4 regions of the Streptomyces sp. WAC00040 genome follow, and region 2 is predicted to be linked to each of the others. Evidence: riboswitches for the same ligand, from Rfam matches in the RefSeq annotation. Region 2 holds a riboswitch; each other region holds the start of a gene.

Region 1 (5,853 bases), on a different contig from region 2:
AAGCTCATGGCCGAGCGGATCGTCTTCCTGGGGACCGCCGTCGACGACACGGCGGCGAACGACGTCATCGCGCAGTTCCTGCACCTCGAGTACGAGGCTCCCGACCAGGACATCTGCCTGTACATCAACTCCCCCGGCGGATCACTGAGCGCCATGTCCGCCATCTACGACACGATGCAGGTCGTCATGTGCGACGTGGCGACGACCTGCCTGGGCCAGGCGGCCTCCACAGCGGTCGCCCTGCTTGCCGCGGGCACTCCCGGCAAGCGCATGGCCTTGCCCGGCGCGCGGATCGTGATGCAGCAGCCCGCATACGAGGAGCCGTTGCGCGGACAGCCGTCCGATCTGGAGATCCACGCCGCCGAGTTGCTGCGACTGCGTGAGCAACTCGGCTCGATGCTGGTGCGCCACACCGGCAACGACCTGGACCGCATCACGGCCGACCTGGAGCGCGACAAGATCTTCGACGCCACCGCGGCGAAGGAGTACGGCCTGATCGACCATGTCGTCGCGAGCCGCAAGCTCTCGGCCGTGCCACCCACGGCGAGGTGAGCGCGGGATGCTGCCGCCCGAACCGCCGCCACTTCCGGCACTGACCCGCGCCGAGGCAGAGTTCGTCGACACCTACCTCGAAGTCGTCGACCTGCTCGGCAGGATCAACCCCGCCCGCACCACCCATACCTACGGGGCCCTGCGCGCCGCGCAGGCGCTGGTCGGGCGGGCCGCCGCACTCAAGGACGCCCTGACACTCATGCACATCCGGGGGGAGAACGAGGTGTACACGGACACGCTGACCAAGGCGCTGCGCGTCCTGGACGGCGAGCGCAGGACCAACCGGCTGACCATGCCTCCCGTTTCCACGAGTTGACGGACGTTCCGATGCCGCCCGCCGACACGGCGCGCGACACCCGTACCCCGTTCGGTGGAGCCTTGCCCAAGTTGTCGCAAGGCCCCGGACTTGCATCGGCGGGACCACCGATCTGGCGCAATGAGGCGCTTCAACTGCTGGTACGGGACGGGTCCGGAGCGCGGGAGAAGGGGTCCGAGATGCCTGCCCACCCGAAAGGTCCAGTCGTGATCAGCTTCACAAAAGCCGTTTCAACTCGGAAATCGGACATCGGTGGGTAACGATCCGTGAGACGACAAGCCCCCGCCACCTCGACGGGGCGGTCCGGGCGGACGCTGAATCCTGTCGCCGCACCGGATGTCTGGTCGACGGAATTGCATCGGCAGGAGTGGAGGACCCAGCAGTACGGCGTGACCGGTGATCCCGGCCGCGCCTTGGGGTGAAGCCGCTGCGGCGGCCGGGCGTCTTCGCCGTCCGAACCCGACAGGTCACCCTTCACAGGCGGCTGACGAAGGGTTGCGCATGACTGCGCAGATGCATCTCCCCCACCTGTTCTCACGGGCGGGGGCCGTATCGGCACTCACCATCGCCGCCGTCGGCGGCACGCTTCTGGCCCCGGGCGGCGCTGTTGAAGCGCATGCGATCAGCAGCCACGCGAGCAAGGCGCTCAAGGTGGCCGCGTCGAAGAAGGGCTCGCCGTACCGGTACGGCGGCACGGGCCCGTCCCGCTTCGACTGTTCAGGGCTGACGCTCTATTCGTACAAGAAGGCGGGCAAGAAGCTGCCCCGCACCGCCCAGCAGCAGTACAACCGGACCCGTCATATCTCCGCCTCGCGTCGACAACGCGGTGACCTGGTGTTCTTCCATGCCGGCGGTGCCGTCTACCACGTGGGGATCTACGCCGGGAACGGGAAGATCTGGCACTCGCCCAAGACAGGTGACGTGGTCCGGCTGGTCAAGATCTGGACGAAGAGCGTCAAGTACGGCCGCGTGCGCTGACGCGCCGCCAGGTCCTGTGGGACCTGGGTGGAGTCAGTGCGCGGTCGACCGGATCAGCAGGGCCGCGCCGAGCGTGGTCAGCGCGCCTCCCGAGACGCCTTCGACGGCGCGGGCGGTCCGCGGCCGGCGCAGCCACCGGCCGAGCCCGTCGACCATCAGCGCCACCGCCGGGAACCAGAGCAGCGCGATCAGCACGATCGTGCCGGCCAGCAGCAGTGTGCGCGGCATTACGGCCGCGCCGTCGGGAACGAACTGCGGGAGCAGGCTCAGGAACAGCACCGGCGCCTTCGGGTTGAGGACGTTGGTGAGAAAGCCCTGCCGCAGGCCGCGTCCGACGCCGTACGGGGCCGCGGTCCGCGGATCTGCCGGCTCCGGGCACGGGCGCAGTGCGGCGTGCAGCGAGCGGACCCCGAGATACAGCACATAGGCACCGCCCGCTGCCTGCAGCGTCCGGTGGAGAACGGGCGCGGTGGCGAGTACGGCGGCGAGTCCCGCCACGGCCAGGGCCGTGTGGACGAGCAGCCCGCCGGCCACTCCTGCCGCGCAGGCGACACCGGCGCGGCGTGAGGCGACCGCGTTGCGCATGACGACCGTGAAATCGGCGCCGGGCATGGCGACCATGCCTGCGGCGACCCCGATGAAAGCGATGAGCTGTCCGTCCATGCGTCCCAGCGTGGACGCCCGCGGCCCTTAACGTGTACTTGCGATCTCTGCAGGGAGGTCTGAAGCAACGCTTAAGGGGTGGCATGTACGACCCGACCCGGCTGACGGCTCTCGTCGCCGTGGCGGACGCCGGCTCCATCACGCGGGCCGCTGCCCGGCTCGGGTACACGGCTCCGGCGCTCTCGCAGCAGATCGCCAAGCTGGAACGGGAGGCCGGGGCAGTCCTCCTCGTGCGCTCGCACCGTGGCGCACGGCTGACGGCGGCCGGCGAGCTGCTCGCGGAACGCGCGCGCCGGGTGCTGGACGAGATGGCCCGGGCGCGCCATGAGCTGGCGGGGCTCACCGGCCTGGCCGGCGGCCGGCTCCGGGTCGGCACCTTCACGACGGTCGGGATCCATCTGCTGCCGCCCGTGCTGAGCGCCTTCCGCCGCGCGCATCCGGACGTGGAGCTCACCGTCGCCGAGTACGAGCCGCCCGGCGGGGTCACGGCCGTGGCCACGGGTGAGGTCGATGTGGCGCTGACCCATGCCTATGAGCCGGCCGAGCCGGCCGCCGCGCCGCAGGGGGTAGTGGTCGAGGCCCTCCTGGTGGAGGAGTTGGTGCTCGTGACCGCTCCGGGGCATGTGCTCGCCGACGATTCCGGCCGGCTGCCCGTGGGCGACCTGGCGGGACAGCCGCTGATCAGCAGCGCGCCGTCGCATCCGCCGCGCAAGGGGGTGGAGCGTGCACTCGCGAGCGCCGGCGCCACACCTACCGTGGTCTGTGAGTCGCCGGGGTACGCACTGGTGTGCGCGCTCGTCAGCGCGGGACTGGGGGTGGCCGTCGTGCCGGAGATGGTTGCCGCGATGGCTGCGACGCCCCTGCGGGTAAGGAAGTTGGAACCTGCGTCGTTCCGCAGGACGATCTCGGTGGCGCACCGGGGCGAGGAGTCGGGTCCGGCCGTTCGGTCGCTGCGGGCGCTGATGCGCGGCGCGTTCGCAAGGGCGGGCAGCAGGGCACGGTCCGTCCGCGAAGAAGGGCCTGTTTGAGCCGGGACTGTTCGAAGCACGGGCTGTTCGAGCCGCGGGCTGTTCGAGCCGGCAAATCGTTTCTGGCGGGTCGGCGGTCAGCTCTGCACGGGCACGGACCAGGGCAGTGCGATCCAGACGGTCTTTCCCCCCTCCTCCGTGGGCATGACGGACAGCCGGCCGCCGTACTCCGCGGTGAGCGTACGGATGATGACCATGCCCCGCCCGTTGTCCTGCCGGACGGCGGCGGGCAGCCGCTGAGGCCAGCGCGGATGGCTGTCGGTGACACCGATGCACAACTGCTCGTCGCACTCGAGGCGCAGATCCACCGTGAAGGTCGGAGACTGGCCGAAGGTGTGCTGTACGGAGTTGGTGGCGAGCTCGGAGACGATCAGCTTGACGGTCTCGACGGTCTCGGCATCAGGCTCCAGCCCCCATTCGCACAGAACATCCGTGACATATCTCCTGGCGGCGGCTACCGACGCCGGATCGCTCGGCAGAGTGGCGGATGCTTCTTGGTGGTCTGCCATGACGGCGCTGTCCCTTTCCCACCGCGGCCGGGCTCCGACTCGTAGCGGATGAAACGCGGGAACGGCCACGGATTACGCTTCTGCGTCAGACTGCCACTTATCGTCCGTCAGTGGCGCCGATCCACCGAGAGACGCACATTTCTGTCGCTCGATGCGGTGAACTCTGCTACGGCAGACCGTATTTACGGCCACCGACCGGAGGCAGCGGAGCACTCCCGGCTCAACTGCCGGGTGCGGTCCGGATGATCGTGGAGAGCGCCGTTCCGATCTGCCGATCCGTGAGATCCGCCCTGGCGGTCAACCGGATCCGGGAGATCCCGTCAGGTACGGACGGCGGCCGGAAACAGCCGACGACGAGTCCGGCGTCGCGGCAGTCCGCCGCCCAGCGCAGCGCCGCATCCGGGGACGGGGCCTGCACAGAGACGACCGCCGCGTCCGGGCGGGCCGAGGTCAGTCCGGCGTCGGTCAGCCCGTGGTGCAGCGCCGTCGCGACCTCGCGCGCCCGTCCTGCGAGCCCCGGTTCGCGGCGCAGCACCCGCACGCTCGCGAGTGCCGCGCCGACCGCCGCCGGGGCCAGGCCGGTGTCGAAGATGAAGGTGCGGGCGGTGTTGACCAGGTGGTCGATGACGGGGGCGGGCCCGAGGACCGCACCTCCCTGGCTGCCCAGCGACTTGGAGAGCGTCAGCGTGGCGACGGTCCCGGACGCGCCCGCGAGGCCGGCAGCGTCCAGGGCGCCGCGGCCGCCGTCGCCGAGGACGCCCAGCCCGTGCGCGTCGTCGACGAGGAGCCCGGCACCGTGCTCACGACAGACGTCCGCGAGGCCCTGCAGCGGTGCGGCGTCGCCGTCCACGGAGAAGACCGAGTCGGTGACCGCGAGGGCGCGCCGGCCCGGGTGGGCCTCGAGTGTCTTGCGCACGGCCTCGACGTCGGTGTGCGGGACGACCGCCGTCTCCGCGCGTGAGAGCCGGCAGCCGTCGACGATGGAGGCGTGGTTGCCCGCGTCGGAGACGACGAGGGCGTCACGGCCGCTGAGCGCGGTGACCGCGGCCAGGTTGGCCGCGTAGCCGGAGGACAGGACGAGGGCGGCCTCGAAGCCGCAGAAGTCGGCGAGCTCACGCTCCAGTTCGGCGTGCAGTTCGGTGCTGCCGGTGACGAGCCGGGAACCGGTGGCCCCGGCGCCCCACCGGCGGGCGGCCCGCACGGCGCCTTCGGTGACCTCGGCGCGGCGGGTGAGGCCGAGGTAGTCGTTGCTCGCCAGGTCGAGGAGGGCACTGTCGGCGGGGCGCGGCCGAAGGGTGCGGACCAGACCCGCCCGCTCGCGTCGGCGCGACTCCTCGTCGATCCAGTGGAAAGGATTCCTCGGCATGGCGGTCCGGTCCTTTTTGTAGGCAGCGGACAGACCCTAGCCGGGCGGGCCCGGGTACCGGGTGTGGCCATGCACACACCTCGAATCGCAGGTGTTGTGGGCTTCCTCCTTGGCCGGGGCCTGTGCGGTAGGCCAGGATCGGCGCTATGGACCTGCTGAACACACTGGTGGAGAAGGGGCTGCGGCGCGAGCTGCCGACCCGCGAAGAGGCGCTCGCCGTGCTGGCGACCTCCGACGACGATGTGCTCGATGTGGTGGCCGCTGCCGGCAAGGTGCGCCGTCAGTGGTTCGGGCGGCGGGTGAAGCTCAACTACCTGGTCAACCTGAAGTCCGGCCTGTGCCCGGAGGACTGCTCGTACTGCTCCCAGCGCCTCGGGTCGAAGGCGGAGATCCTCAAGTACACCTGGCTGAAGCCGGAGGAGGCCTCGGAGGCCGCGGCGG
Region 2 (5,853 bases):
GGACCGCATCCGCCGCGAGTGCCCCTGGTCCTCGCGGCAGACCCACAAGGGCCTGGCGAAGTACGGCATCGAGGAGGCGTACGAGCTCGTCGAGGCCATCGAGGACGGTGACCGCGACGAGCTGCGCGAGGAGCTCGGGGACGTACTGCTCCAGGTCGTCTTCCACGCGCGGATCGCCGAGGAGGGCGGCCCCGGGGAAGAGGACGAGCCGTTCTCGATCGACGACGTCGCGGGCACGATCGTCGAGAAGCTGATCCACCGCCATCCCCATGTCTTCGGTGAGGAGACCGCCTCGACGCCCGAGGAGGTCAAGGCGCACTGGCTGCGCACCAAGGCGATCGAGAAGCAGCGCGCGTCGGTGACCGACGGTGTACCGCTCGGCCAGCCGGGCCTCGCGCTGGCGGCGAAGCTTGCTTCCAGGGTCCGTACGGCCGGCCTCGATGTCCCTGTCCCCGCCGGGCAGGGCGTCGGCTACGAGCTGCTCGCCCTCGCCGTGCGTGCGGAGGCGGCGGGCGTCGACCCCGAGGCGGCGCTGCGTGCCGCCGCCCGCGCGTACCGGGACGCGATCCGCGCGGCGGAGGGCCACCCCGGTAACGTCGAGGGGTGAACGACCCGACCGACCGGAACGCCGCTCCCGAACTCTTCACCTGGGAGTTCGCGACCGACCCCTACCCCGCCTACGCCTGGCTGCGCGAGCACTCGCCGGTGCACCGGACCCGGCTGCCCAGCGGAGTGGAGGCATGGCTGGTCACCCGGTACGCCGACGCCAAGGAGGCCCTCGCCGACCAGCGGCTCTCGAAGAACCCAGCGCATCACGACGAACCGGCGCACGCCAAGGGGAAGACAGGCATCCCGGGCGAGCGCAAGGCGGAGCTGATGACGCATCTGCTGAACATCGACCCGCCGGACCACACCCGGCTGCGCCGGCTGGTCTCCAAGGCGTTCACCCCGCGCCGTGTGGCCGAGTTCGCGCCGCGAGTGCAGGAGCTGACGGACCGTCTCATCGACTCCTTCGCGGCGAAGGGGGAGGCGGACCTGATCCACGAGTTCGCCTTCCCGCTGCCCATCTACGCCATCTGCGACATGCTCGGCGTCCCGCGCGAGGACCAGGACGACTTCCGTGACTGGGCGGGAATGATGATCCGCCACGGGGGCGGTCCGCGCGGCGGCGTCGCCCGCTCGGTGAAGAAGATGCGCGGATACCTCGCGGAGTTGATTCACCGTAAGCGGGAGGAACCGGGGGACGACCTCATCTCGGGACTCATCAAGGCGTCCGACCACGGCGAGCACCTCACCGAGAACGAGGCCGCGGCGATGGCCTTCATCCTGCTCTTCGCCGGCTTCGAGACCACCGTGAACCTCATCGGCAACGGTGTGTACGCGCTGCTGCGCAACCCCGGCCAGCGCGAGCGCCTCCAGGCGTCGCTCGCCGCGGGCGAGAGCGAGCTGCTCGCCACCGGCGTCGAGGAACTGCTGCGCTATGACGGCCCGGTGGAGCTGGCGACATGGCGGTTCGCCACCGAACCGCTCACCGTCGGCGGGCAGCGGATCGCTGCCGGCGACCCGGTCCTCGTCGTGCTCGCGGCCGCCGACCGCGACCCCGAACGCTTCGACGCGCCGGACACGCTCGACCTGTCCCGGCGTGACAACCAGCATCTGGGGTACGGACACGGCATCCATTACTGCCTCGGCGCGCCGCTCGCCCGGCTCGAGGGGCAGACCGCGCTCGCCACGCTGCTCCGCAGAATGCCTGACTTGCGGCTTGCGGGAGATCCGGCCGATTTGCGGTGGCGTGGGGGACTCATCATGCGTGGATTGCGCACTCTGCCCGTTGAGTTCACACCCGAAACAAACTGACGCAGCGTCAATTCTGTGACTTTCACGTGATCTCCGCTGCATCGACTTGTGACTCGCGTTCGAATACGGCTACGTTCACCGTCGACTCGGCACGCAACAGCAGGCCGCAGGTTTCTCAGCTGTCACGCGAAAGGCAACCGCATGCTCTCCGGGAACGGACGACACCGCCGACCCCGCCAGGCTCCGGCCCTCATCGTTGCGGCAGGGGTGACCGGTTCGGCCATCGCCATTCCGCTGCTCGGCGCGGGCTCGGCCTCGGCCGCGGACGCGAGCACGTGGGACCGCGTCGCGGAGTGCGAGAGCGGCGGCGCCTGGAGCGCCGACTTCGGCAACGGCTTCTACGGCGGACTCCAGTTCTCCGAGGAGGTCTGGGTCGCGTACGGCGGCACCGCGTACGCGCCGAGCGCCGACCTCGCCAGCCGCTCGCAGCAGATAGCGGTCGCCGAGAAGGTGCTCGCCGCCGAGGGCCCGCAGGCGTGGCCCGCGTGCGGGCCGCTCGCGGGGCTTGTCAACGACGGCACGGACACCGGCGTCGACCCCGGCATCCTGCCGCTGCCGCAGCAGAGCGAAGCACCGGCCGTGGAGCCGTCCGAGGACGCCTCCGGCAGGGACACGCCGGCCGACGACACGGACAGCGGGACCATCGAGGACTCTTCCGGCGGTCCGGGCGGGACCGGAGCGCCGTCCCGTGGCGCCGGTGACGCGCCGGACTCCACGGACGGGACCACCACGGCTCCGGAGGCTCCCGGCGCGTCGGACGGCGCCACGGGCGCGGCTCCCTCCGACGGCGCCACGAGCGGCGGCGGCAAGCACCGCGGCGCCCCCGCCGACAGCGAGGCAGAAACGGGCAAAACGGAAAAGGGCCGCGAAAGCGGCCGTCATGCCTCACGTGGTGACAGTTCAGGTCGAAACGGTGCCGATGAGGCAACCCGCCCCGACACCTACACCGTTCAGCCCGGCGACAACCTGTGCGACATCGCCAACGAGAAGGACGTGCCCGGCGGGTGGCCGGCGCTCTACGAGGCGAACCAGGAGGCCGTCGGGGCCGACCCGGACCTCATCCGGCCCGGTCAGAGCCTCGATCTCGGCCTGAACCGGGGCTAGTTCGCGTAGCGTTTCGCCGGCTTATGTCCGTTGTGTGCGAGTGAGACAAGGGTCTCTTTGCTGCAACTGCAGCAAACAGCCCTGCGAATTCGCCCACTCCGCCCCTCACCTGCGAAAACGGACACTCATGGGTGGCCGGTTCGGGCGATTTCTCCCCGATGTTCGACTTTGAACATCGGGGAGTCGTGTGTCTACCGTCTGAACCGTTCGCCATCGCGGGCACCGTCGACCGATACGCCGAATCCTGCCGTCGGTCGGGGGGAACAGTCGTCGCTCAGAGCGCCGAAGGCAGGAGCGGGGGACCCAGGTAAGTGCCGGGCCCGTGAGCCGGGACAGCGAGAGGCCGACCGTACGTCGAGGTCGGCCGGACCGTGGAGACCGGCGGAACGGAACCGGCTGGGGGTGAAGACCGTGCGTCAGTGACGTGCGGCCGGGCAACTCACAGGCCCGAACCCGACAGCTCACCTCGCAGGCGTCGGTGAGGAGATAGCTCCATGCTGCGTTCTTCCGGCAACGCCAAGCACCGCCGCGCTTCCCGGGCGACCCGTATCGCCGCCTTCGTCGGCATCACCGGTGCGGCCGTCGCCGCGCCGCTGCTCGGTGCGGGCACCGCCTCCGCCGCCACCACGGCCGAGTGGGACGCCGTCGCCCAGTGCGAGTCCGGCGGCGACTGGTCCATCAACACCGGCAACGGCTACTACGGCGGCCTGCAGTTCTCCGCCTCGACCTGGGCCGCGTACGGCGGCACCGCGTACGCCGCGACCGCCGACCAGGCGTCCAAGTCCCAGCAGATCGAGATAGCCGAGAAGGTCCTGGCCGGCCAGGGCAAGGGCGCCTGGCCGAGCTGTGGCGTCGGCCTGTCCAACGCCTCCAACGACGCCGGCTCCGTCGAGGCCGAGCCCACCCAGCCGGCCCAGGAGCGCGCCGAGGCCCCCACCACGCGCTCCGAGCGCGCCGAGGCCCCGGCGAAGAAGGCCGAGAAGCCCGCCGCCGCTGCCGAGGCCAAGTCCTTCAAGAAGGGCGACGGCGAGTACAAGGTCAAGGCCGGCGACACCCTGAGCACCATCGCCGAGGCCGAGAAGGTCAAGGGCGGCTGGGAGAAGCTCTTCGAGCTGAACAAGGACATCGTCGAGGACGCCGACGTGATCCACCCGGGTCAGCAGCTCCACCTGAGCTGACCCACCCCTTCCTCCCACGGTCCGGCGGTCGTGGGAGGCCACCCGTCTTCCGTACGGGACCCGAGCACCCCGGTCCGGCGCACCTTCCCCCCCGAACGCGCCGGGCCGGGGTTCGGTCCGTCGAGGGCCAGGGCCCGAATGCCGGTTACCCGCAGGTAGATACCGCCCTGTTTGCCCCGTCCCAAGGGACTTGATGCCCTTTTTCGTCCCAGGGGGCGGGCATCGGCAGGCCTTTGCCCCCGAGGCGGTTAGGCTCTTGCCGCAAGGCCAAGCAGACCTCTGCACTTTTTCTCGCGTCACATCCCAGAAGGAGATGCTCGTGCCGTCCATCGACGTCGTCGTAGCCCGGGAAATCCTGGACTCCCGAGGTAACCCCACGGTCGAGGTCGAGGTTGGCCTCGACGACGGCAGCACGGGTCGTGCTGCAGTTCCGTCCGGCGCCTCCACCGGTGCGTTCGAGGCTCTCGAGCTTCGCGACGGTGACCAGAACCGCTACCAGGGCAAGGGTGTCGAGAAGGCCGTCCTCGCCGTCATCGAGCAGATCGGCCCGGAGCTCGTCGGTTACGACGCCACCGAGCAGCGGCTGATCGACCAGGCGATGTTCGACCTGGACGCCACCCCGGACAAGTCCTCCCTCGGCGCCAACGCCATCCTCGGCGTCTCCCTCGCCGTGGCGCACGCCGCCTCCGAGGCCTCGGACCTGCCGCTCTTCCGCTACCTGGGCGGCCCGAACGCGCACCTGCTGCCCGTTCCGATGATGAACATCCTGAACGGCGGCTCGCACGCCGACTCCAACGTGGACATCCAGGAGTTCATGATCGCGCCGATCGGCGCCGAGTCCTTCTCCGAGGCCCTTCGCTGGGGCACCGAGGTCTACCACACCCTCAAGAAGGTTCTGAAGCAGAAGGGCCTGTCCACCGGTCTCGGCGACGAGGGCGGCTTCGCGCCGAACCTCGACTCCAACCGCGCCGCCCTGGACCTCATCCTCGAGGCCATCAAGGAGGCCGGTTACGCCCCGGGCAAGGACATCGCGCTCGCGCTCGACGTCGCCGCGTCCGAGTTCTACAAGGACGGCTCGTACGAGTTCGAGGGCAAGTCCCGCTCGGCCGCCGAGATGACCGAGTACTACGCGGAACTCGTCGACTCCTACCCGCTGGTCTCCATCGAGGACCCGCTGTTCGAGGACGACTGGGCCGGCTGGCAGGCCATCACCGAGAAGCTCGGCGCCAAGGTGCAGCTCGTCGGCGACGACCTGTTCGTCACCAACCCGGAGCGCCTGGCCCGCGGCATCGAGGAGAACGCCGCGAACGCCCTGCTCGTGAAGGTCAACCAGATCGGTTCGCTGACCGAGACCCTCGACGCCGTCGAGCTCGCCCAGCGCAACGGCTTCAAGTGCATGATGTCCCACCGCTCCGGCGAGACCGAGGACGTCACCATCGCCGACCTGGCCGTCGCCACCAACTGCGGCCAGATCAAGACCGGCGCCCCGGCCCGCTCCGAGCGCGTCGCCAAGTACAACCAGCTGCTGCGCATCGAGGAGATCCTCGACGACGCGGCGGTGTACGCGGGCCGCAGCGCGTTCCCGCGGTTCCGCTTCGCGGACCAGTAAGCACAGAAGGCACGACGGCCGGCCTACGTCTGATCGCCGCCCGATCACCGGCTGAAGCCCTGTCGTCCGTACGTCCCCGGCCGCGGTCCCGTACCGTGTCCGGGG
Region 3 (5,853 bases), on a different contig from region 2:
GTCACGCCGTCGGGACCCGCACGAGACGTTGCTACGCGCCTGGGCGGCCGGGTTCACGACGGCCGGTGCCACGGCGGTGCTCGCGCTGCCGCACCTGGCGACCGGCCGCACGGGCCCTCCCCCCAGTGGGCGCGCGGCACGCCCGGGACGGCCGATGTCGGTGAAAGCGAGGGTGGCGACGGCGACCAGGGGCCAGCAGGGCCGGGCCAGGGGCGTGGGCCGCCGACGTTGTCCTGGGCGGTGCGGAAGTCCGGCTGTTGCCGGGCGGTCCGCCACACCGGCGCCGCCTCGGCGGTCCGGGCACCGGACCGCCTTGCGTCTCAGAGCGGCAGCAGGTCGGGGCGCTTGGCCTCCACATGATCGCCGGAGCTCTCGCCGCGGAGTCGCCGCCCGATCCAGGGCACCAGATACTCGCGCGCCCACTGGATGTCGTCCCGGCGCACCTCGAGCGTCCCTCGCGGGGGCAGCGGCGGCCACTGCTGGTCGGGGTCGGCGGGCACCTCGATCCCGAGGACCTGAGCGGCGCGCAGCGCGACCCTGGTGTGCCCCTCGGGTGACAGGTGGAGCCGGTCGGCGTCCCAAGCGCGCCGGTCCTGGACGGACTTGAGCGACCACAGGTCCAGTACGGGGCACCCGTAGCGGTCGGCGATGGCCCGTACGTGGGCGGTGTACGTGGCGATCTTGCCGCGCAGATGCCGCAGGACCGGCACGTCCCGGGTGTCGAAGCCGGTGGTCACCATGACGGTGCCGACCGAGCCGGCGAGGTCGGCCACCGCGCGTTCGAAACGTTCCGCGACGTCGTCGGGGTCGGAGCCGGGCCGGATGATGTCGTTGCCGCCGGCGCAGAAGGTCACCAGGTCCGGCGCGAGCTCGCGCGCCCTGGGCACCTGCTCCTCGACGATCTGATCGAGGAGGCGGCCGCGTACGGCGAGGTTGGCGTACCGGAAGGAGTGCTCCGGCATCCGGTCGGCGAGCAGGACGGCGAACCGGTCCGCCCATCCGACGAATCTCCCGTCGGGCCCCGGGTCCCCCACGCCCTCGGTGAAGCTGTCACCGATCGCCGCGTACGACCCGAATACGCCACTGTTCTCTGTTCTCGAATCGTCTGCCACGGGAGCACATCTTTCCTTTACTGATGTGACCTACGCGACCGTAAGGCGGGGTTGACGCGCCGTGATCTTTACCACCCGTCAAATTCCGGCCGGGCGGAATACGCGGAAGCCCCCGCTCCGCATGATGCGGAACGGGGACTCACCGGTGGACCGGCGCGACCGGACGACTCAGAGGGAGACGCCGTGCTCGCGCAGGTAGGCCAGCGGGTCGATGTCCGAACCGTACGAGGGTCCGGTGCGGACCTCGAAGTGCAGGTGGGGACCTGAGGAGTTGCCGGTCGAACCCGACAGTCCGATCTGCTGACCACCGGTCACCGACTGCCCGCTGGAGACGGCGAGCGAGGAGAGGTGGGCGTACTGGGAGTAGGTGCCGTCCGTGTGCTGGATGACGACCTCGTTGCCGTATGCCCCGCCCCAGCCGGCGGAGACGACGGTACCCGCGCCGATGGCCTTGACGGAACTGCCGGTGGGGGCGGCGAAGTCGACACCGGTGTGGTAGCCGCTGGACCACATGGCACCGGAGGCCCGGTACGGGGTGGTGACGCCCGCGTCGACGGGGGCACTGAAGCCGGAGCCGGACGCAGTGCTCGCGGCCTTCTTGGCGGGGGCCGCGGCCTTCGGCGCCTCGGCCTTGGGGGCCTCGGCCTCCGGCGCGGCGGACCGCGAGTCGTCGCGCGACGGGCGGGTCGGGGACTCGGAGCGGGGCTCCGGGTCGTTCGTAGCCTTGTTCTTCGCGCCGATCGTCAGCTCCAGACCAGGGTGGATCAGCGACGGGTCGGCACCGATGACACGGCGGTTGTCGTTGAAGAGCTGCTTCCAGCCGCCGCGGACGTCCTGCTCGTCGGCGATCTTCGACAGGTAGTCCCCGGCGACGACCGTGTAGGTCTTGGGGGCCTTCTTGGCGGTCGGCGCCGCCGCGGTCGCGGAGGCAGGGGCCGCGGCGGCGGTCTTCTCCGCTGCGGCCGGGGTCGCGGCCGGGGCGGCATTGGCCGTGGTGGCGCCGAACAGCGGGAGCGCGATGGCGGCGCCACCCGTACCGGCGACGACGAAGCCGCGGGTGATCGGGTTGGTCTTGGGACGGCGGTGCTTACCCTTCGCGGGCATGGCGCATTCCTCTCCGGCGCCTGCGAGGTGAGCTGTCGGGTTCGGGCTGGAGATGCCCGGTCGCACACTTCATGCGACTTCACCCCAAGCCGTCCGGATTGTCCGGATACGGCGTACTACCTGGGTCCCCCGCTCCTGCCACGCGTGGATAGGTTCGAATTCCGGTCGGCGGCAGGATTAGGCGGTCCGTCCGGATTGAGCGTGACCGTAGGCGAGTCGGGCAGCGTGGGACAAGCCACGATTTTCCACGATCAATGACCGGCGCCTCGCCCGCACCGATTCCCGGTCACCCTCCGTCGACAAAGGGCGGCCAATCGCCTTGCCGACCAAGGAATTCACATCAGCGCCGCGGCCACAGAACGTCACGGATATGACGCTGCTCACGGGCCGGGGCCCATCTCCCCTTCTTACGGGGCACGTTATACGCAACCATCCAATTCGGACAGAAGGATCATTTAGCCACCTAGTCCCGCACTTGCCCATCAAATCCCGCCACTCTTGCCCCACTTCGCCGTCCGGCGGCTGAAGCCGTGGCACCTGTCACTTCCGGCTCCCCGGACCGGGGGCTCCCTCCCATCGCCTCCCCCGCGCCTCCCGCGCTCCGCCGGTTTCCGCGCAACTGGCCGACCGACCCCCTTTTGCAATTCCCCTGCCCGCTTACGCGTAAGGCGAATTGGAACCGGTGGATCACATCCGCCCCGGAGCCGGATCACGGTGGCGTCGAAATCGCCCTCAGCCCGGTGTGAATTCCGTGGTCAAGCAGCACCCCGCGAGGGCGGACCGCTCCGGCGCACACACGTAGGCCGCCGTCGCCTCCACACCGCGCAGCCGGAGCGCCGGCGGGCGCTCGCCGTAGCGCTGGGGCTGGAGCAGCGCGAGCACCACCGCCTCCTCGCCCCGTACGCACTGCACGGCGCCGAGACCGCCCTGCGGGCCCGCAGCCGGTACAGCTCGCCGTGCTGGACCAGCGGCCTGATCTCCTTGTAGAGCCGGACCCGGTCACGCGCCTCCGCCGGCTCCGCCTCGCTCCAGGCCGAGAGGTCCCCCCGACGTCCAGCAAGCCCGCCATGGCGCTCACGAACCAAAAGCGCAGACTGCTGCGGCGACCGTTGAGCTGGACGCCCGGGCTGTCGGTGACCCGTGCCGCCACGACCCGGGCCGGGCGCAGCCGACTGAAGCCGTCCTGGACGGCGAGCCGGTCCAGCGGGTCGGTGTTGTCCGATGTCCACACCTGGTCGGTGCGGGTGAGGGCGGAGGGTGTAGCTGCTCGTGGAGCCGAAGAGGACCCAGGTGTGCCCCTTGCCGACGTTCTCGATCATCTGGCCCCTCGGATACTCACAGGTCCGCACGGGCCCGCACATCGTCCGCCGGGCGGCCCGCGGCGGCAACGGCGCACAGGGCACGCCGACACCCGTGCGGGACGGCCAGGACGATCGGCCGATGGGCGCGTGTCGTATGGTCGAGGCCGCGCCATCGCCCGGCGAACAGCGCCGGCGACTGTCCTCCGAAGGAGTCCCCGTGACGCAGCAGCTGCCGCAGGTCCCCTCTACAGAGCCCGAGCTGACCGGGGTCCGTAACTTCCGGGACGTGGGCGGCCTGCCGACGACGGACGGGCGGCGGGTGCGGTCCGGCAGGCTCTTCCGCAGCGGGCACCTGGCACACGCGACGGCGACCGACGCCGCGTTCCTGTCGACCCTCGGCCTCCACACGATCTTCGACTTCCGCAACGCGGCGGACCAGAAGCTCGAGGGGCCGGACATCGACCTGCCCGGGGTGCGCAACGTGAACCTGCCGCTGAGCGACCCCGCGGACGGCGCGGAGTTCTGGAAAATGGTCCGGGACGGGAACCTGGACCAGCTGAAGTCGATCCTCGCGGACGGCAAGGGCGCCGGCCGAATGATCGCCTCCTACCGGATGATCATCAAGGAGCGAACGGCGGAGCACAGCCGCGTGCTGCACGCCCTGGCCGATGACAGCGTCCCCGCCCTGATGCATTGCGCCGCGGGCAAGGACCGCGCCGGCCTGTCGATAGCGGTGTCACTGCTCGCCGTCGGCGTGGAGCGCGACGCCATCGAGGCGGACTACCTCAAGTCCAACGACCCGCACCGCCGTTACAAGGTCCGGCGCAGCGGCAACGGACCTGACGCCATGTCACCCGAGGTGATGGAGCTGCTCGGCCCGCTCTTCGACGCCCGCGCCGAGTACCTGGCCGCGGCCTTCGAGGCGATCGAGGAGAACTGGGGCACGACGGAGCGGTACCTCACCGAGGGTCTGCGGCTGTCCCCGCAGACGCGTGAACGTCTGCGGGAACGGCTGCTCGACGAGGGCTGAGCCCTCGCCCGTCACTGGTTCTGGCCGCCCACCAGGAACAGCAGGTAGAGGAACCCGGCGATGATGTGGCCGGCGATGAGGTAGGCGAAGAGCCTGATCACCAGTCCGCGCGGGAACCGCTCCTCGCGCGGGCTCTCGCCACCGGAGGTGCGCCTGTCCAACGGGTCGTACGACATGCGGGATCACATTCCTCGGTGGTCAGGGAGGGGGTGCGGTTCCGGGGCCTGCAGCAGCGTGTGCACGAACAGCATTTCCGCCCCCTCGGGGCCGGCCGCCGCGATGCGGTGCGGGGTGAGCGAGTCGAAGTGCGCACTGTCACCGGCGGCCAGCTCGTGTACGGCGTCCCCGAGGCCGAGCCGCAGCCGCCCGCGGACGACGTGGAGCCATTCCTCGCCGGGGTGGACCCGTACGAGGTCGCCCTGCACGCCGTACGGCACGAACACGCGCAGGGCCTGCATGGCCCGCCCCGGGTTGCCGGCCCGGTGGTAGTCCCAGCCGGCCGCGGCCGGCTCGCGGTCGCGGTCGCGGTCGCGGCCACGGATGACCGGATCGCGTTCGGCGGGCTGCTCACCGAGCAGTTCGGCGACCGTCGTACCGTAGATGCGGGCGAGGGCGAGGAGCATCGGCAGCGAGGGCTGCCGCTGCCCCGTCTCGAGCCGGGAGAGATGGGCGGGCGAGAGGCCCGCCCGCTGTGCGGCGACCTCGAGGGTGAGTCCACGGCGGTGGCGCAGGTCGCGCAGCCGGGGCGCCATCTCGGGCAGCACCTCGTCCGTCGGCTCTGTGGAGGCGGTCATGCCTCTCATTGGGCCAGAGTATTGCCTGCGAGGCAAATCGCTTTGCCTCGCAGGCAAAAGTCCGGCTCAGCGGTTGGCGACCGCCTGCTTCATCAAGGTCTTGCCGAAGTCCCACATCAGACCGCCACCGCCGTGCGCGTCCTCCATCACGGCCTCGAACGCGCCGACGAAACGGTCTACCTCCTTCTCCCCGATGATCAGCGGCGGGATCAGCTTGATCACTTCCGTGTGGTCCCCGGAGACCTGGGTGAGGATCCTGTGCCGCTGGAGCAGCGGCACCACCACCATCTGCGCGAACAGTCCCTTCCGGGCCGCCTGGAGCACCGTCCAGCGACTGCGCAGCTTGATCGACTCCGGCCGCCCGAACTCGATGCCGATCATCAGCCCCCGGCCGCGCACGGCGTGCAGCAGCTCGTACCGGTCGACGAGCGACGCCAGGCGGGCCCGCAGCAGCTCGCCCGTCACCCGTGCGTTCTTCACGATGTGCTCGTTCTCCAGCACCGACAGCACGG
Region 4 (5,853 bases), 2.8 Mb from region 2:
GCATGGGCTCGCTGCTGACGGCCCTCGACGACGAGTCGATGGAGAACCAGCGCGACGTCGTCAAGAACGAACGACGCCAGCGGTACGACAACGTGCCCTACGGCACGGCCTTCGAGAGGCTGACCGCCCTCGCCTACCCGGAGGGCCACCCCTACCACCACACCCCGATCGGTTCGATGGCCGACCTGGACGCGGCGACCCTCGAGGACGCGCGCGCCTTCTTCCGCACCTACTACGCGCCCAACAACGCCGTGCTGTCGGTCGTCGGGGACATCGATCCGCAGCAGACGCTCGCCTGGATCGAGAAGTACTTCGGGTCCATCCCCTCCCACAGCGGCAAGCAGCCGCCGCGGGAGGGCACCCTCCCGGAGAACATCGGCGCGCAGTTGCGCGAGGAGATCGTCGAGGAGGTCCCCGCCCGCGCCCTGATGGCCGCGTACCGCCTCCCGCACGACGGCACCCGCGAGTGCGACGCCGCCGACCTGGCGCTGACCGTCCTCGGCGGCGGCGAGTCGTCCCGCCTGCACAACCGCCTGGTGCGCCGCGACCGGACAGCCGTCGCGGCCGGGTTCGGCCTGCTGCGCCTCGCGGGCGCACCGTCGATGGGCTGGCTGGACGTGAAGACGTCCGGCGGTGTCGAGGTGCCACAGATCGAGGCGGCCGTCGACGAGGAGCTGGCCCGGTTCGCGGCCGAGGGCCCGACGCCGGGGGAGATGGAGCGCGCCCAGGCTCAGCTGGAGCGCGAGTGGCTGGACCGTCTCGGCACGGTCGCGGGCCGCGCCGACGAACTCTGCCGCTACGCGGTGTTGTTCGGCGACCCGCAGCTGGCGCTCACCGCCGTCCAGCGGGTGCTCGACGTCACCGCGGAGGAGGTGCAGGCGGTCGCCAAGGCCAGGCTGCACCCGGAGAACAGGGCGGTGCTGGTCTACGAACCGGTCGCCGAAGAAGAGACCGAAGCGGCCGACGGAAACGAGCAGGAGGGGACGGACCAGTGAGCGACGCTGCCGTGACCATGGACTTCCACCCGCAGCCGACCCCGGGCACCGCCCGGCCCTGGGCCTTCCCGGCCCCCGACCGCGGCACGCTGGACAACGGACTGACGGTGCTGCGCTGCCACCGTCCCGGCCAGCAGGTCGTGGCCGTCGAGATCTCGCTCGACGCTCCGCTGGACGCCGAGCCGGAGGGTCTCGACGGCGTCGCCACGATCATGGCGCGCGCCCTGTCGGAGGGCACGGACAAGCACTCCGCGGAGAAGTTCGCAGCGGAACTGGAGCGTTGCGGCGCCACCCTGGACGCACACGCCGACCACCCCGGCGTCCGGGTCTCCCTCGAGGTACCGGTCTCCCGGCTGCACAAGGCGCTCGGGCTGCTCTCCGAGGCACTGATCGCCCCCGCCTTCGAGGCCGGCGAGGTCGAGCGGCTGGTCCGCAACCGCCTCGACGAGATCCCGCACGAGACGGCGAACCCGGGCCGCCGGGCCGCCAAGCAGCTCTCCAAGGAGCTCTTCCCGGCCGAGCTGCGCGTCTCCCGGCCGCGCCAGGGGACGGAGGAGACGGTCGCGCGGATCGACGCGGCCGCCGTGCGCGCCTTCTACGAGGCGCATGTACGGCCCGCCACCGCCACCGCGGTGATCGTCGGCGACCTCACCGGTATCGACCTGGACGCCGTCCTCGGCGACACGCTCGGGGCGTGGACGGGCGACAAGGCGGACCCGCGCCCGGTGCCCGCGATCACCGCTGACGACACCGGCCGTGTGGTCATCGTCGACCGCCCTGGTGCGGTGCAGACGCAGCTCCTCATCGGCCGCGTCGGTGGCGATCGCCATGACCGTGTCTGGCCCGCGCAGGTGCTCGGCACGTACTGCCTCGGCGGCACGCTGACCTCCCGCCTCGACCGGGTGCTGCGCGAGGAGAAGGGGTACACCTACGGTGTGCGCGCCTTCGGCCAGGTGCTGCGCTCCGCTCCGGACGGCTCCGGCGCCTCGATGCTCGCCATCAGCGGCTCCGTGGACACGCCCAACACCGGTCCGGCGCTCGGTGACCTGTGGAAGGTGCTCCGCACGCTCGCAGCCGAGGGGCTCACGGACGCCGAGCGGGACGTCGCCGTGCAGAACCTGGTGGGCGTCGCCCCGCTGAAGTACGAGACGGCGGCGTCCGTGGCGGCCACCTTGGCCGACCAGGTCGAGCAGCACCTCCCGGACGACTACCAGGCACAGATGTACGTGCGTCTGGCGGAGACGGGCACGGTGGAGGCGACCGCGGCGGTCGTCAACGCCTTCCCGGTCGACCGGCTGGTGACGGTGCTCGTCGGCGACGCGTCGCAGATCGAGGAGCCGGTGAAGGCCCTCGGCATCGGTGAAGTGAGGGTTGTCACGGGCTGATCGGACGCCGCCCGGCGGGACGACTCAAAACGCGCATCGCGTGAAAACGGAACCCCGGCTTCGAATCGTTTGCCGGGGTTCCGTTCTATGTCCGATTTGCAGGACTGAATGCCTGTCTGCCCTGTGGTATGCGCTACAAAACGGGCTGTCTGTTTGGTGATTGACGAACGGGTTGCCTAGCGTCGGTCCGGCTGTCCGCCTGGAGATCGTCGCGCCCGCGGCATCGGGCAGCCATCGCCGAGTCCCCGTCAGGCGCGAGCCTGGGGAGCCGGGGACCCACGTAGTCCCTGGGGTGAATCGGCCCTCCTTCGCCCGTGCGGAGGGGGCCGTAGGAGACCTTCCTGCTCCGAACCCGTCAGCTAACCCGGTAGGCGAGAAGGAAGGAAAGGACCAGCCTCTTCATGGCGTTCACCCGTGCCACCGGGAAGCATCGTGCCCCGAGCCGCCTGACGCGCAGGAGCGCGAACCTGGCCGGCGTCGCCGCCCTCGCCACCACCGGCGTCATCGGAACCCTCGCCTCCCCGGCGCTCGCCGCCGACACCGAGGCCCCCTCCGTCGAGGACACCGGCCTCACCCAGATCGTCTCCATGGGGTCGCTCGCCGACGAGATAGCCGACCAGGCCGCCGCCCAGGAGAGAGAGGCCCAGGAGGCCGCCGCCAAGGCCAGGGCGCAGGCGAAGGCCGAGGCCGAGGCGAAGGCGGAAGCCAGGCGCAAGGCCGAGGCGCGCGCCAAGGAGGCCCGCGAGGCCAAGGAGCGCGCCGCCCGCGAGGCCGAGCGCAAGCGGCTGAACTCCTTCCGGCTCCCGATCGCCGGTTCGCACGTGACCACCGGGTACCGGACCGGCGGCGCCCTCTGGTCCTCCGGCAGCCACTCCGGCGTCGACTTCCGCGCCGCCTCCGGCAGTTCCGTCGTGTCCGTCGGCTCCGGCACCGTCGTCGAGGCGGGCTGGGGCGGCGCGTACGGCAACAACGTCGTGATCCGGATGAACGACGGCACGTACACCCAGTACGGCCACCTGTCGTCCATCAGCGTCTCCGTCGGTCAGCAGGTCACCCCCGGCCAGCAGATCGGACTGTCCGGCTCGACCGGCAACTCGACCGGGCCGCACCTGCACTTCGAGGCCAGGACCACCGCCGAGTACGGCTCCGACATCGACCCGGTCGCCTACCTGCGCTCGCGCGGCGTCAACGTCTGACCCTCGGCCGCACCCGGGACCGCGCCCACCGTTCCCGCGCCCGCGCCGGTTTCGGGCCCATGTCCGTCGCCCTCGTCCCCGCCGCGCCTGGGCCTGCGCCACACTCATGGCGCCGTCCCGGCGGCCGCGGGCCGAGTTCGGCGCGCGACCTTGCCGTCACGGATCTGCCGGCCGAGATGCGGCCGCGGATCTGAGGCTGGTCGAGCCGCGCCGCGCCCACCGTCCGGCGCCCCGCGCTTCGTCTTCGAAGGCCCCCGGCTTGGCCGGGGGCCTTCTGCGCATTCCGCGGCGTTTCGGCCATTGAGTGATTGCCGTCTCCGTCAAGAGACTTCCATGGTTTTCACCCTGGCGTCGGAAAAACGCGTTCATTGCAATAGAGTCACGGGAACACGCGTCAATCGGCTGCGTTTCGCTCGGATCAATGCGGAGGTTCGGTCATGCGTATTCCCGCGCACTCGGTATGCACGGCGATCCGCGACGACATCGTCTCCGGGGTCCACGAGCGCGGCAGCCGGCTCACGGAGGAACACCTGGCACGCCGCTATGGCGTCTCCCGCGTCCCGGTCCGCGAGGCGCTGCGCACCCTGGAGTCGGAGGGCTTCGTCGTGACCCGCCGGCACGCCGGCGCCTGTGTGGCGGAGCCGACGGAGCAGGAGGCCGCCGACCTCCTGGAGATCCGTATGCTTCTGGAGCCGCTGGGCGCTGCGCGCGCCGCGCAACGCCGCACGGAAGCGCATCTGCGGGTGCTGCGCGGCCTGGTGAGACTCGGTCAGGAGCGGGCGCGCCGGGGACAGGGCGAGGACTTGCGCTCGCTCGGCTCCTGGTTCCACGAGACGCTCGCGCAGTCCTGCGACAGTCCCGGGTTGACCTCGCTGCTGACCCAGTTGCGGCACAAGATCGCCTGGATGTACTCGGTGGAGCAGCCTCTCGCCCCGGTCGAGTCGTGGGCCGAGCACGGCGCGATCGTCGACGCCGTGGCGCGCGGTGACGCGGAGCGGGCGCGCGCGTTGACGGCCGCGCACGCCGAGCGTGCCGCCACGGCGCACCGGCTGCGCCGCACCGTGCGGGTGAGGACTTCGCAACATGCCGTAAACACCACGAGCGGCCGGAATTAACAGAGGGCGTATACAAAAGAAGGCGTGATGGGGTCGGCCTTTTCCCTGTTTTACTTTTCCGTCCGACCTCCGAAGGCGAAATGCCGAACGCGGTCCTGAAATGCAGAACCGCGGTGCTCCGGATCCGGAACACCGCGGTTTTTCTGTGAATGGCGGCGGGCGTCAGGCCGGTCGGGCCCGGACCGTCCTCAGACCGTCTCGGGAAGCTCGTCGAGACCCTCTGCCACCAGTTTGGCCAGGCGGTCGAGGGCCGCCTCCGCGCCGTCCGCGTCGGAAGCGAGGACGATCTCCTCGCCACCCTGGGCGCCCAGGCCGAGCACGGCGAGCATCGAGGCCGCGTTGACCGGATTGCCGTCGGCCTTGGCGATCGTCACAGGGACGCCGGCAGCCGTCGCGGCACGGACGAAGATGGACGCGGGGCGGGCGTGAAGGCCCTCGGCCCAGCCGACATTGACGCGGCGCTCAGCCATGGTGTTGCCCTTCAAGTCTTAGCGGGTTGTCTAGACCAGTCTCTCATGTGTCCCGGCGTGCTCCCCGCCCACCCTGCCGGGGTGCGGGCCGCCGTCGGCCCCCTCAGACTGCCCGCGCACAACCGCCTCCGCGACCGGTGGCCGCGCGTAGGCTTTCCCCCATGCAGACCTCGCAGGAGCACGCCTACCCCGCTCACTGGGAAGCAGACGTGGTGCTGCGCGACGGTGGCACCGCCCGGATCAGGCCCATCACGCCGGAGGACGCGCACCGGCTGGTCAGCTTCTACGAGCAGGTCTCGGACGAGTCGAAGTACTACCGCTTCTTCGCCCCCTACCCGAGGCTTTCCGACAAGGACGTCCACCGGTTCACGCACCACGACTACGTCGACCGGGTCGGACTCGCGGTGACGGTCGGCGGCGAGTTCATCGCCACGGTCCGCTACGACCGCATCAACGCACAGGGTCGGCCGGCGAGCGCCCCGGCTGACGAGGCGGAGGTCGCCTTCCTCGTCCAGGACGCGCACCAGGGGCGCGGTGTCGCGTCCGCGCTGCTCGAGCACATCGCGGCGGTGGCGCGGGAGCGGGGCATCCGGCGCTTCGCCGCTGAGGTGCTGCCCGCCAACTCCAAGATGATCAAGGTGTTCCGCGACGCCGGATACACACAGCGGCGCAGCTTCGAGGACGGATCCGTC

The links. Region 2 has a riboswitch for cyclic di-AMP ahead of MDN94_RS04320 (transglycosylase family protein). Riboswitches for the same ligand answer to the same signal wherever they lie in the genome.
Region 1: it holds a riboswitch for cyclic di-AMP, as region 2 does, so the genes downstream of both, MDN94_RS27565 (C40 family peptidase) here and MDN94_RS04320 (transglycosylase family protein) in region 2, are expected to answer to the same signal.
Region 3: it holds a riboswitch for cyclic di-AMP, as region 2 does, so the genes downstream of both, MDN94_RS22780 (M23 family metallopeptidase) here and MDN94_RS04320 (transglycosylase family protein) in region 2, are expected to answer to the same signal.
Region 4: it holds a riboswitch for cyclic di-AMP, as region 2 does, so the genes downstream of both, MDN94_RS17160 (M23 family metallopeptidase) here and MDN94_RS04320 (transglycosylase family protein) in region 2, are expected to answer to the same signal.

Annotation. Positions count from the first base shown of each region.
Region 1 is NZ_JAKQZE010000003.1:473,661-479,513, forward strand. Features, by position in the region: gene MDN94_RS27555 (ATP-dependent Clp protease proteolytic subunit) at 1-552, shown strand, start outside; gene MDN94_RS27560 (hypothetical protein) at 560-868, shown strand; cyclic di-AMP (ydaO/yuaA leader) riboswitch at 1,204-1,366, shown strand; gene MDN94_RS27565 (C40 family peptidase) at 1,370-1,846, shown strand; gene MDN94_RS27570 (LysE family translocator) at 1,880-2,509, opposite strand; gene MDN94_RS27575 (LysR family transcriptional regulator) at 2,593-3,537, shown strand; gene MDN94_RS27580 (ATP-binding protein) at 3,615-4,046, opposite strand; gene MDN94_RS27585 (8-amino-7-oxononanoate synthase) at 4,267-5,412, opposite strand; gene bioB (biotin synthase BioB) at 5,559-5,853, shown strand, end outside.
Region 2 is NZ_JAKQZE010000001.1:951,990-957,842, reverse strand. Features, by position in the region: gene MDN94_RS04335 (nucleoside triphosphate pyrophosphohydrolase) at 1-607, shown strand, start outside; gene MDN94_RS04330 (cytochrome P450 family protein) at 604-1,857, shown strand; gene MDN94_RS04325 (transglycosylase family protein) at 1,999-2,961, shown strand; cyclic di-AMP (ydaO/yuaA leader) riboswitch at 3,314-3,451, shown strand; gene MDN94_RS04320 (transglycosylase family protein) at 3,456-4,139, shown strand; gene eno (phosphopyruvate hydratase) at 4,453-5,748, shown strand.
Region 3 is NZ_JAKQZE010000002.1:748,044-753,896, reverse strand. Features, by position in the region: gene MDN94_RS22785 (SGNH/GDSL hydrolase family protein) at 321-1,112, opposite strand; gene MDN94_RS22780 (M23 family metallopeptidase) at 1,281-2,216, opposite strand; cyclic di-AMP (ydaO/yuaA leader) riboswitch at 2,219-2,397, opposite strand; partial or broken gene MDN94_RS22775 (alpha-galactosidase) at 2,915-3,465, opposite strand; gene MDN94_RS22770 (tyrosine-protein phosphatase) at 3,735-4,547, shown strand; gene MDN94_RS22765 (DUF6126 family protein) at 4,559-4,723, opposite strand; gene MDN94_RS22760 (helix-turn-helix domain-containing protein) at 4,730-5,341, opposite strand; gene MDN94_RS22755 (aspartate aminotransferase family protein) at 5,408-5,853, opposite strand, start outside.
Region 4 is NZ_JAKQZE010000001.1:3,722,722-3,728,574, forward strand. Features, by position in the region: gene MDN94_RS17150 (M16 family metallopeptidase) at 1-995, shown strand, start outside; gene MDN94_RS17155 (M16 family metallopeptidase) at 992-2,380, shown strand; cyclic di-AMP (ydaO/yuaA leader) riboswitch at 2,606-2,768, shown strand; gene MDN94_RS17160 (M23 family metallopeptidase) at 2,782-3,576, shown strand; gene MDN94_RS17165 (GntR family transcriptional regulator) at 4,014-4,691, shown strand; gene MDN94_RS17170 (HPr family phosphocarrier protein) at 4,880-5,161, opposite strand; gene MDN94_RS17175 (bifunctional acetate--CoA ligase family protein/GNAT family N-acetyltransferase) at 5,323-5,853, shown strand, end outside.